4 regions of the Tepidibacter sp. Z1-5 genome follow, and region 2 is predicted to be linked to each of the others. Evidence: riboswitches for the same ligand, from Rfam matches in the RefSeq annotation. Region 2 holds a riboswitch; each other region holds the start of a gene.
What was found. A riboswitch is a leader RNA that binds a small molecule or an ion and turns the genes downstream of it on or off. The one in region 2 is predicted to bind cobalamin.

Region 1: another riboswitch for cobalamin. It lies ahead of WJW32_RS12915 (FecCD family ABC transporter permease); the one in region 2 lies ahead of WJW32_RS11195 (MgtC/SapB family protein).
Region 3: another riboswitch for cobalamin. It lies ahead of cobT (nicotinate-nucleotide--dimethylbenzimidazole phosphoribosyltransferase); the one in region 2 lies ahead of WJW32_RS11195 (MgtC/SapB family protein).
Region 4: another riboswitch for cobalamin. It lies ahead of WJW32_RS13755 (cobyrinate a,c-diamide synthase); the one in region 2 lies ahead of WJW32_RS11195 (MgtC/SapB family protein).

The regions. Positions count from the first base shown of each region.
Region 1 is NZ_JBBMMD010000072.1:10,997-14,216, reverse strand. Features, by position in the region: gene WJW32_RS12930 (radical SAM/SPASM domain-containing protein) at 1-417, shown strand, start outside; gene ahbA (siroheme decarboxylase subunit alpha) at 410-862, shown strand; gene ahbB (siroheme decarboxylase subunit beta) at 869-1,366, shown strand; cobalamin riboswitch at 1,554-1,730, shown strand; gene WJW32_RS12915 (FecCD family ABC transporter permease) at 1,835-2,899, shown strand; gene WJW32_RS12910 (ABC transporter ATP-binding protein) at 2,917-3,220, shown strand, end outside.
Region 2 is NZ_JBBMMD010000046.1:31,285-34,504, forward strand. Features, by position in the region: gene WJW32_RS11190 (DegV family protein) at 1-733, opposite strand, end outside; gene WJW32_RS11195 (MgtC/SapB family protein) at 820-1,527, opposite strand; cobalamin riboswitch at 1,658-1,841, opposite strand; gene WJW32_RS11200 (DUF342 domain-containing protein) at 2,022-3,220, shown strand, end outside.
Region 3 is NZ_JBBMMD010000002.1:114,000-117,219, forward strand. Features, by position in the region: gene WJW32_RS00500 (deoxynucleoside kinase) at 1-126, opposite strand, end outside; gene WJW32_RS00505 (response regulator) at 367-723, shown strand; gene cobT (nicotinate-nucleotide--dimethylbenzimidazole phosphoribosyltransferase) at 728-1,774, opposite strand; cobalamin riboswitch at 1,881-2,055, opposite strand; gene WJW32_RS00515 (DNA-3-methyladenine glycosylase family protein) at 2,189-3,067, shown strand; gene cls (cardiolipin synthase) at 3,071-3,220, shown strand, end outside.
Region 4 is NZ_JBBMMD010000079.1:8,340-11,559, forward strand. Features, by position in the region: gene WJW32_RS13745 (ASKHA domain-containing protein) at 1-272, shown strand, start outside; gene WJW32_RS13750 (DUF1638 domain-containing protein) at 885-1,619, shown strand; cobalamin riboswitch at 1,651-1,845, shown strand; gene WJW32_RS13755 (cobyrinate a,c-diamide synthase) at 1,946-3,220, shown strand, end outside.

The DNA.
Region 1 (3,220 bases), on a different contig from region 2:
GAGTATAAAGATATTATAAATAAAATATTAGATAAGCAAAAGGATACTCATATAGAGCTTAAACCAACGTGTGCACCTCAATTTATGGTAGAGGCGAAAAATAAGGGGATGAATATGAGATTTTCTAGGGGGTGTATAGCAGGAATTAAGTATTGCTGTATACTTCCTAATGGAGATGTTCATATATGTCCGTATCTACCTATTAAAGTAGGTAGTGTTAGAGAAGAATCTTTTGATTATATATGGAAAAATTCAGAGATATTCAATAAACTCAGAAATTACAAAGAGTATAATGGAAACTGTGGTAATTGTGAGAATATCAATATATGTGGGGGATGTAGGGCTAGAGCATACAGTTCAAGTGGAAATTATATGAATGAAGATGTATTTTGCTTAAAGGAGAAAATAGATGGATAATATAGATAAATTGATATTAAATGAAGTACAAGACGGGATACCTATTGAAAAGAATCCTTTTAAAAATATATCTAATAAACTTAATATAACAGAAGATGAAATAGTTGAAAGAATAAATAGATTAAAACAAAACGGTTATATAAGAAGATTTGGAGGTATATTTGACAGCCAGAGAATAGGCATAAAAAGCACACTTGTAGCTGTAAAATCAAAGGATGTAGAAAATACATCAAAAATCATAAATGAATACAGCGGAGTAACTCATAATTATCAAAGAGATGATGATTATAATATATGGTTTACTTTAATGGCTTCATCAAAAGAAGAACTTGAAAATATATTTAAAGAAATAAAAGAAAGAATAAAATGTGAAGATATGATAAGTCTTAGTTGCATAAATAAACATAAGGTTAAGGTATATCTTGATTTTGATAATAAAGGGTGATTTAAATTGATAGACAAAATAGACAGGGATATAATAGTTTATCTGTCCAAAAATATAGAATTAAGTAAAAGCTTATACAAGGATATGGCAAAAATATTTGATATATCTGAGGATGAGCTGATAAATAGATTGAAAAAATTAAATGAAAAAGGATACTTAAAACGTATATCACCTATAATGGTTCATCAAAAAAGTGGTTATGATAGTAATGCTATGGTTGTTTGGAATATAGAAAAAGATAAAATAGAATATTTTATAGATATGATAAAGAGCATAAAAAGTATAAGTCATGTATATGAAAGGGAAGTATGTTTAAACTGGGACTATAATTTATATACAATGATTCATGGGAAAAACAAATATGAAGTAGACAGCATAATAAATTATTTATCAAATACTATGCAAAATAATTCATTTAAAGTATTGTATACATTGAAAGAATTAAAAAAAACTAGTCCGAATTTAGAATGGTTAATTGAAGGTTTTAAAAAAATAATAATATAATTTATTGATGATATAAAAAGTTGTTTTGAAATTTAACTATGATTTATTATATATATTTAAAAATAATAAATATTATAGAAATATAATTTACATGTCGTTAATTGGAAAATGGAGTAATAAAATGTATGAAAAAAATCCTTTCTTTTTACTATATATTAATATAAAATGTGTGTATAAGTATTAAAAACTTAATATGAAGATTATAGGTTTTATTAAAAATTAAAAGGGAAGATCAGTGAAAAACTGACACAGCCCCCGCTACTGTAAGCAGTAACGAAACCTCGATAACCACTGGGTAAAACTGGGAAGGTGAGGGAGTAGGATGACTGTGAGTCAGGAGACCTGCCTATAATTTTAAAAGCTATTTCGGAGGGAGATGAGCGTTATGATAATAGGTGGATTATATCCTAAAATTATACATATCAAAAAACTCCCATAGGAGTTTTTTTTTGGAAAAAGAGGTATGTAATGATAAAAGAAAACAACATAATGGATAACTTAGAAGTTAAAAGAAGAAAAGCATTTTTAATAGGTATAGCATTATTATTTTTATCTTTATTACTTCTTATAATGTCTGTTAACGTAGGACGAGCAGATATTAAGGTAATGGAGGTTGTAAAAATTATTGCATCAAAGATAACATCAAACAAGGATATATTAGATGGTATAAGTAAGTCTAAACTTGCTATTGTATGGGATATAAGGTTACCTAGAATTTTAGTAGCTTTATTGGTAGGTGGAGGCCTTGCTGTATCTGGAGCGATATTTCAATCTCTTCTTATGAATCCTCTTGCAGACCCATATACTATAGGAGTTTCAACAGGAGCAGCATTTGGAGCAGTTCTTTGTATATATATGAATATATTTATAATACAAACGCCTATGCCTATAACGCCGTTTGCTTTTTTAGGAGCAATATTGACGTTATTAATAGTTATGAAAATAGCAAATATAGATGGTTATATGAGTTCTTCTAATTTGGTTATAGCTGGAATAATAGTAAGCTCTATACTATCAGCAGGAATAAGTTTTTTAAAAAGCACATCAGGAGAACAAGTTTTTGCTATTATATATTGGCTTATGGGAAGTCTTAATTCAAGAACGTGGTCTCAAGTTATAGTAAGTTTCCCTATTATCATCATATGCACAATTATATGTATATATTTTGCTGATGACTTGAATATATTAGCTTTTGGAGAAAAAGAAGCTAGGGCGCTAGGTGTTAATACTAAAAGAACAAGAAATATATTTTTAATATGTGCATCTTTGATAACTGCTGTTTGTGTATCAGTTAGTGGAATAATAGGATTTATAGGGCTTGTAGTTCCCCATATAGTTAGATTTTCATTGACATCTGACAACAGATATCTTATACCAATATCATCTTTATTAGGAGCTATATTACTTTTAATGGCAGATAATATATCAAGATCATTATTTAATATAGATATTCCTGTAGGAGTTATAACTACTTTATTTGGAGGCCCATTTTTTATATACATATTTACAAGTAAAAACAAGAGTATACAATAAATTCAGAGGGTGGTTATATGATTAAGGTTGAAGATGTTAGCTTTAAATATAATGAAAAGATGATATTGGATAATATAAGCTTAGATGTAGATAAAGGAAAGTTTTTATCTATAATAGGGCCAAATGGATCTGGAAAAACGACATTACTTAATTTATTGACTGGATACTTAAGTAATCATAAAGGTATTATTGAATATATGGGTAAGAATATTTCAGATTATAGAGTAGAAGAATTATCACAAAATTTTGCAATAATTAATCAAAAAGGTGATATAAAATTTCCATTCACATGTCTTGAAATAGTTATGATGGGAAGAAAAC
Region 2 (3,220 bases):
TAAATTTCAAAGCTTTATCCAGTGCATTCGAGTGACATATTGCCAATATTTTTTCAGAAGCATTAATTCCTTCGTTTTCTATAAAATCCATTAATTTATTTAAACTTTTCTTATCTCCTCTAGCTTTACTAAATATTTTCACAAGACCATCTTCAACCTTTACAGTTATTTTTAAATTTAAGACTTGAACTATTTTTTCTTTAAAAGAACTTATCCTACCAGCCTTAGCTGCATTTTCTATCGTCTCAAGTACAACATAAGTCGAAATTTTTTTTACATCTTTACTTATTTTATCTACTATGTAGTCTATACTTTTCCCTTTTTCAATCATCCTAGAAGCAGCCAGAACCAATAATCCAGTTCCCATAGATCCATTTTTAGAATCTATTATCTCTATTCTCTTCTCATTTCCTCCTTCTAAGTACATATTTTTACCTATCAAAGCATTATTATACGTACTAGATAATCCAGAAGATAGAGATATAACAATAACATTATCCTGTTCACAATTAAACTCTTTTACAAATCTATCTGGAGATGGACTAGATGTTTTGGGAAGATTAGGACTATTTTTCATTTTTTCATAAAATTCTTTTTTAGTTATATTCACACCATCTAAATAAGAACCTTCGTCAAATAAAACATTCAACGGTATAACACATATATTATAGCGATCAATTATATATTCAGGCAAATCGCACGAACTATCAGTTATTATTTTTATATTATTCAAAACAAAACACATCCTTCATACATTTATTTAATTGTAGAATTAATCTAATTGTATTTTTTTTGTGGATTTTTGTAAATAGATATTCTCTATTCATATTCAATTTTTATAACATCATCCAAATCCAAAATGCTCTTTACAATATCTTTAAATTCTATCTTACTATTATATACCACAACCATTTTCATATCCCAACACTTATACTCATCATGAGTTATATCTATATTCTTTATAAAAATTTTGTTACTTTCTATTATATCTATAACCTTCGATGTTATATTTGAAATATTTCTTGTATTAATATACAATGTACTAGTTTTACTAAGCATTATTCTCTTATCTATAAATTTCAAAGTATACAATGTCATAATAAGCAAAAAACAAGATACAAATGCTAAATAATAATATCCAAACCCAATAGCGATTCCTATACAAGCAGTCACCCAAATCCCAGCCGCAGTAGTAAGTCCTCTTATACTATCTTTGGTTTTAAGTATTGCTCCTGCTCCTAAAAAACCAATCCCAGATAAAACTTGAGCCGGCATCCTAGCCGGATCCAGATTTACATATTGTATATATTCTTTAAACAACATCAAAGATGTAACGGCAACAACACAGGAACCAATTGAAACCAATATATGAGTTCTAAACCCCGCCCATTGATTAGATTTTTCTCTTTCAAAACCTACTACGCCCCCTATAAAAAGAGCAAATAATAATCTAAATATCATTTCTTTATGTGTCATCAAATCACCTCTTTTTTTATTTATATTACCATTTAAATCTATATATATCAAAAAAAAAACAGGCCTCTTGAGGGCCTGGGGCGAAAAAAATATTTAGGGAAAGAAAAATATATAAAAAACCTGCCTAAGCGACGTACTAGGACAGGAATAATTTCTTTTTTCCTGACCCTTCCCTCCGAAGGCTGAAAACTCTATACAGGTAGGTCTCCTGACTCATGATTCATCTTACTCCCTACCCTTCCCGCAAAATAATAAGCAGTGGTTTTATAGGTTTCATCATCAATTACAGTAGCGGGGGCTGTGACGGATTCTAACCGCGCTTCCCTGTTATCCTCATAATAAGGACCTGCACATTCTATTAAGTTTTCTTATTATTATGATAACATATAATTTCATACTTTACAATATATGTAAAGGTTTTTTGTTTTTATTTTTATTACTTTCAAAAAATGATATATTTAATATATAAAACAAAATATTTTACTAAATATATAAGTTTTATTATCCGATATACTATATATGCCCAAATTGATACGAGGTGACTTATGTACATAATACAAAATGAATTTTTTGATATATTTGAAGACAAAGAAAAGCTTTATATAAAAACAAAGAAAGAAGGGTTTGATATTTCAAACTTTTCAGCTTTATCAACCTCACACCCACAAATCAGTATAAAGTATTTTTTAAACCTTAAAAATGCTTTAGAAAATATTTCAGACAACAATGTAGAAATAGGCGTATTAAAACCAAAAGTAGAATTGAGTATATCCTCAGATAACACCGAAGCATATTTTAAGTTAAATATTCCAAAAGATGAGCTTAAAAATAATAGACAACAAATAATTGATTCTATATTATCTGAGCTGAAATCAAATAACATAGTACACGGAGTAATTTATACTTTACTTGATGAAGATATAAAAACACAAGAAAACATATTAATAGCCAAAGCAACACCACCTAAAAACGGACAAGATGCTATAATAAAATATCTAGATTTACCAGATAAAAAACCTAATATACGTGAAGATGGTTCAACTAATTATTACGAAATGAATCTAATATACGAAATAAATAAAAACGACTATTTAGGAGAAAAGATACTTCCAACTCAAGGTGTTGATGGTTTAAATGTAAAAGGAATTGTAATACCATCCAAACCTGGAAAAGATAAAATGTTAAATTTCGATAGAAAAACAGTTGCAGAATTTGAAGAAGATAACAAAATAGTATTAAGAGCATTGACAAACGGTGCACTTTCTCACAACCACGGAAAAGTATCTATTATAAAACACCTCGTTATAAACGGAGATGTTGGCTATGAAACAGGTAATATATTTTTCGATGGCTCAGTTACCATTAAAGGAACTGTTTGTGATGATTTTAAAGTTATAGCAACAGAAGATATTTCTATAAACAGCATAATGGGAATAGGGTCTGCTGAAAAAATAGTATCTACAAATGGATATATATATATAAAGGGTGGAGTTTGCGGAAAAGGAAAAACTCTGATTCATTCTAAAAAAAGTGTTTTTGTTAAATATTCTAATTCATGTACCATAATAGCTGAAGATACTATAAATATAGGATTTTATTCCTTAGATAGTATTCTCGAATCTAAAAGCATTCTTTTGAATCCTGAAAAAGGTAGGATAATAGGAGGAAAAATTAGCGCATACGCAAAAGTAGTAACAGGTGCAATCGGAAACGCTTCAGAAAGAAAGACAATAATAAACGTAAA
Region 3 (3,220 bases), on a different contig from region 2:
TTCTTCAACTATTTCTCTTAAATGATGTGAATTAAAATGAGAGTTTAGTATATTAGATAATGTAGTTTTACCAACACCTATAGGTCCTTCTATAGAAATTAAAATTCCTCTTTTTGTATTTTTCATTATTAAAATCACCTTCTAAAAATAATATGTACAATATTGTATCAAAAAAATAGTGTTAGTTCCACAATAGTAGAGCAAAAATAATATTCTAAATTATAACATATTATAATATGCTGCAGTTTATTGTTAAATTATAAAGAAATTATATACATTTGTCTAATCTATATAATCAACCTTTAATTGAATTCCAATGAAAAAAATGGTAAAATAGTTCTAGTGAAAGGTAGGAAGGGTGAAGAAATGAAGATATTAATTGTAGATGATGCGACTTTCATGAGAAATTTTCTATTTGACAATATGAAAAAATGTGGATTTGAAGTTATTGGAGAGGCTTGTGATGGAAAAGAAGCTGTTCAAAAGTATATTAAATTAAAGCCTGATCTAGTTACTATGGATATAACTATGCCAAAAATGAATGGGATAGAAGCGTTAAAAGAAATAATAAAAATTGATGAAAATGCAAAAGTTGTAATGATATCTGATATAGGTCAACATGATAAGATTATTGAAGCTATAAAAAATGGAGCGACAGACTTTATAATAAAGCCTGTACACCCAGATAGGCTAAAAGAATCATTAGAAAAGATTTTTGTATAAATAATTAAACAATACTACAGATTTCATCTCGCTTTACCATATTTTTATACATATAATTAGCAGACTCTATTATGTTAAAGGCAAGAGCTGCTCCACTTCCTTCACCAAGACGCATATTCATATAAAGCATAGGTTCTAGTTGTAGAAGTTCAAGAGCTTTACTTGTAGCCTTTTCTTTTGAAAAATGAGATGCGATCATATATTCTTTAGTTGTATTATTGAGATTGTACGCGATAATAGCAGCGGCATAAGAAATAAAACCGTCTAATACAATAGGTATATTATTACTACTTGCACTTAGTATAACACCAGCCATAGCACCTATTTCAAAACCACCTACTTTAGATAAGACATCTATAGGATCTTCTTTTATAGGGTTATTGATATGTATGGCTTTTTTTATTGTATTTGCTTTTCTTAGTATAGAATCACTGTCCAATCCGGAACCCATTCCTGTAACATCCAAAGGATTAGAATCTGTAAATACGGATATTATAGCACTAGAGGCTGACGTATTTCCTATTCCCATCTCGCCTATTCCAAGTACTGTATACCCATTGTTTATAAGTTTGTTAGATAATTCAATACCTATTTCCAGTGAACGAATAGCCTCCTCATATGTCATTGCAGGACCTTTTGCCATATTAGAAGTTCCTCTTCTTATTTTATAATCTAAAACTCCATCTATTAAATCATCACAGTTTATACCCACATCAACTGCAACTACATCTGCATTTGCAGTTTTAGCTAAACAACCTACTCCGCTAACTCCTTTTACGAAATTAGGAATTTGAAGTCTGGTAATTTCTTGAGGATCTGGAGCAATACCTTCTTCATAAATACCGTGATCAGCGGCAAATGCTAGTATAGCTTTTTTAGAAGTATCAAAGTCTGTCTTTTTATATATACCAGATAACTGCACGCATATATCTTCTAATTTTCCAAGACTTCCTACAGGCTTAAAAAAACTATCCAGTTTTTGTTGAGCTAAATCCATGTATTTTCTGTCAATTTTACTTATAGAATTAATTGTTTGATTTAAAAGCTTCATATTTTTATTTTCCCCCTTTGATATGTTTAATTAAATTATACAACTTAAAAAGTCCATATCTTTAATTTTTGGTATCAAAAATTAAAGATATGGACTTTGCCTTCATCCTTATCAAGTATACAAGGTAGGTCTCCTGACTTTGCTTCATCGCTATATCCTCCTTCCCAGAATGAACCAGTGGATATATGTATATAGCTTCACATTACAGTGGTGGGTCCGTTTAGGATTTTAACCTAATTCCCTATTATCCTATTAAAGGCACCTTGTATTAAATAGTATATTCTATATATATGAGATGAATTCCTTTTTTTACTTATTAGGAAATTATAAAATTTTAATGTGAATTTTTAAATTTAAAAACACGTTTTTTGGGTAAATTAAAAGTATAAGTACATAGTGAGGAGTGGAAAATTTATGAAAATATATGAAAAAAATAATTCGGTTGTAGTTGAAGATATAAAAGATTTTGAGCCTAAGCATATATTTGAGTGTGGTCAATGCTTTAGATGGAATGAAGAAGATGATGGATCGTATACTGGAGTAGCATTTGGTAAAATACTAAATATAAAAAAAGAAGAAAATTTAGTGTATTTTAATAATACAAATCTAGATGATTTTCATAATATATGGTATAAGTATTTTGATTTAGATAGAGATTATTTTAAAATAAAAGAAGAATTGTCTCAAATGGACAAATACTTAAATGAAGCTGTAAAGTTTGGATACGGTATAAGAATACTTAATCAAGATGAATGGGAAATATTGATATCATTTATAATATCAGCTAACAATAGGATATCTATGATAAAAAAAGCAATAGAAAATTTATCTATGAATTATGGAGAATATATAGGAGAATATAAAGGTAAAAAGCATTATGCTTTTCCATCTATTGAAAAAATGAATTCATTGACACAAGAACAGATAAGAAAATGTGGAACTGGATTTAGAGATCAGTATATAAAAGATACAGCTTTTATAATAAAAAATGATAATGAAGATATATATAAATACAAGAATTTAGATACGGATATGTGCAAGAAGGGACTTTTACAATTTTGCGGAGTTGGACCAAAGGTTGCAGATTGCATAATGTTATTCTCTATGGAAAAGTACGATACATTTCCAGTTGATGTATGGGTTAAGAGAGTTATGGAGGAATTTTATGTAGATGAAAGTCTTAGTTTAAAAAAAATAAGAGAATATGGGATAAATAAATTTTCAAATCTATCTGGATTTGCTCAACAATATCTATTTTACTATGCAAGGGAGCTTGGTATAGGAAAGAAATAGGAGGTGATTGACATAATAGACATTATAATGTGGGCACTTGGAATATTATTTACATTATCTACAATATTAGTATCATTAGTAATATTCTTGGAGAATAGAGATCCTTCTAAAACGATAGCTTGGCTGTTGCTTTTTGTAGTATTTCCAATAGGT
Region 4 (3,220 bases), on a different contig from region 2:
TAAGTATAGAGAATTTAGATTATATATATTTAGCTGGAGCATTCGGGAACTTTATAAATAAAGAAAGTGCAAAAGGAATTGGGCTTATTCCAGACATAGATTCTGACAATATAATATCAATTGGAAATGCAGCAGGAGAAGGAGCTAAAAAATTTCTTTGTAATGATAAGTTAGAAGAAGATATAAGTTATTATATGAAAAATACAGAACATGTAGATATAGCTAAATATGAAAATTTTCAAGAGGAATTTTTAAAGAATATATATCTTTAAATAGGAGTTCAAATAACTAAGATTTGGAGGTTAAGCAAAAAATCATAATCATTAAAATAACGCTGCTTAATTAACGTTTTGATAAAATTAAAGATTATAACTTATTAAATATACTAAAACTTCTTAAACTCCCTTATGGTCAGACAAAAGAAGTTTCTTAACGTATATTTAAACGTTATAATCTAAATTTCATATAAAAACGTTAATCAAAAGTAGCTAACATTTTAATAATCATGATTTTCAGATGAAGTTCTTCGTATTTTTGATAGATTTAAGAAAAAAGATCTTTTAAAGATATTACTTGGAGGTAAGGTATTATTTAATGATAAGAATGAAGAGTAAAAATATGGCTATGAAAATGTTAGCTACTACTTTTAGATATTTTGACTAAGATAACTTAGCCTTTGTCGTTAAATAAGCTGTTAAGAAATTTATGTGTTTGAGCGTAGCGAGTTTATAAATTTTAAGATTGTTTATAAGACAGAGGGTTAGTTATCTTCAAATATATCGTTTGAGGAGCGGTATTTTTGTAGCCATATTTCTGATAACCCACATAAAATAAGATAAATCATAGAGTGAAAATCTTTAAATTATAATCGGGGGGAAAAGAATATGAGATGTAAAGCGCTTATATGCGATGTTTTATCTAGGGATTTTTATTATTATAGTTCACTTAGTGACAATATAGTTGATATAGAGCTTATGGATTCATACAACCATTTGTATCCTAAAAAGATGAAGGAGAGTATACAAAAGAAGATTGATAGTGTAGATTCGTCTAAATACGATTACATATTAATGGGATTTGGACTCTGTGGAAATGCACTTAATGGTATACAAACTAATGATATAAAAATAGTAGTACCTAAGGTACACGATTGTATAACTCTTTTTATAGGTTCTAAGAGAAAATACAAAGAATATTTTGAAGAAAGTCCAAATTCTATGTACTATATATCATCTTGGATAGAAAAGAATGGAATGAATCAAGAAATGCAGGATTTAAAAAGTATAGGGCTTGGAGAAAGCTATGAGTACTATGAGCAAAAATATGGGGAAAAAGGAGCGAAATATCTTTCACAAATAGCTAATGAATGGATAAAAAGATACAATAAGGCTGTATATGTAACTAATAAATTGGTAAAAGAAGATTATTCTCATGAGGTTATGAATATATCTAAAAAAAGACAATGGAATTTTGAAGAAATAAAGGGAAATAGTTACATGGTAGAGAATTTAATAAATGGGTATTGGAATGAAGATGACTTTTTGGTAGTTGAAAAAAATAGTAGAATATATTCAACTGGAGACGACAATATCGTCGACTTTGAATACGTACAAAGTTAAGGGGAAAGCTTTGGAAATATTGAATAATAATATCCTATATGATATTATGAAAAAAAGTAGAATATGAGAATTAATTGGTAAAAGGGAAAGAGGTTAGAATCCTCTACAGCCCCCGCTACTGTAATGAAAGACGAAACCTAAAATTATACCACTTCGATTTTTTGTAGGAAGGTAAGGGAGTAGGATGAATCTAAGTCAGGATACCTTTTCAATTAATTAAATGGGAAGCCTTCGGAGGGAAGGGTGCTAATATATTTTGAGTTATAAATATAAAAACCTAGCCTTAACTAACAGGTTAGGTTTTTTTTTACAAAGGGGTGAATAGGTTGAATAAGATATTAATCGCAGGAACGAGTAGTGGAGTTGGGAAAACTACTGTTTCAATGGGGATAATGGCAGCTTTGAAAAATAGAAATCTCAAAGTTCAGCCTTATAAGGTAGGTCCTGATTATATAGATACTTCGTACCATACTTATATAACTAAGAGGAACTCTAGAAATTTAGATTCTTTTATGCTAGATGATGAGAAAATAAAGTATTTATATCTAAAAAATTCTAAGGATGCAGATATTTCTGTAGTAGAAGGAGTTATGGGACTTTATGATGGATTTGGAATAGATATAAATTCTTGTACAAGCTCATATACTTCGAAAATACTTAAAGCTCCTGTTATATTAGTTATAGACGGGAAGAGTATGGCTACGTCTGCTGCAGCTATGGTTTTAGGATATAAAAATTTAGATAAAGACGTTAATCTAAGAGGAGTAATAATAAATAATATAGCATCTAAAAGTCATTTTGATATAGTCAAGCAATCTATTGAAACGTATACAGACGTTGAAGTTCTTGGATATCTTCCAAGAAATATAGAATTTTCCCTTCCCTCCAGACATCTAGGACTTGTACCCACAATTGAAATGGATAAATTAGAACAAAAATTTGTCAAATTAGCACAGATAATAGAAGAACATATAGATATTGATAGATTGATACAAATATCAAAATCAGAAGAGGTATTATCAAGCTTTAAACCTGATTTACCTAAGTTTGAAAATGTAACAATAGCTATACCATATGATAAGGCATTTAATTTTTATTACTGGGACAATATAGACATGCTAAAGGATATGGGAGTTATTATAAAGACATTTAGCCCGTTAAATGATAAGCATCTACCTGAATGTGATGGTATATACATAGGTGGAGGATTCCCAGAAATATTTGCAAAAGAATTAGAGGAAAACAAGTCTATAAGAGAAGATATAAGAAGATACCATGAAAACAATAAGCCTATATACGCAGAATGTGGAGGACTTATGTATTTAGGTGATAGTATAGTTGATAAAGATAATAAAGAATACGAAATGGTTGGGATATTAAAAGGTAGGAGTGAGATGACAAAATCTCTTAGAAGGTTTGGTTATGCAAAAGGAACTGCTTTAATAAATACTACTATCTCTAAAAAAGAAGATATAGTTTGGGGACATGAATTTCATCATTCAGAGTTTATAACGGATGAGAAATGTGCTTATGAGGTGAAAAAAGAGAGAGATTCTAAAATAATAAAAGAGTGGATGGGCGGTTACCAAAAGAAGAATACT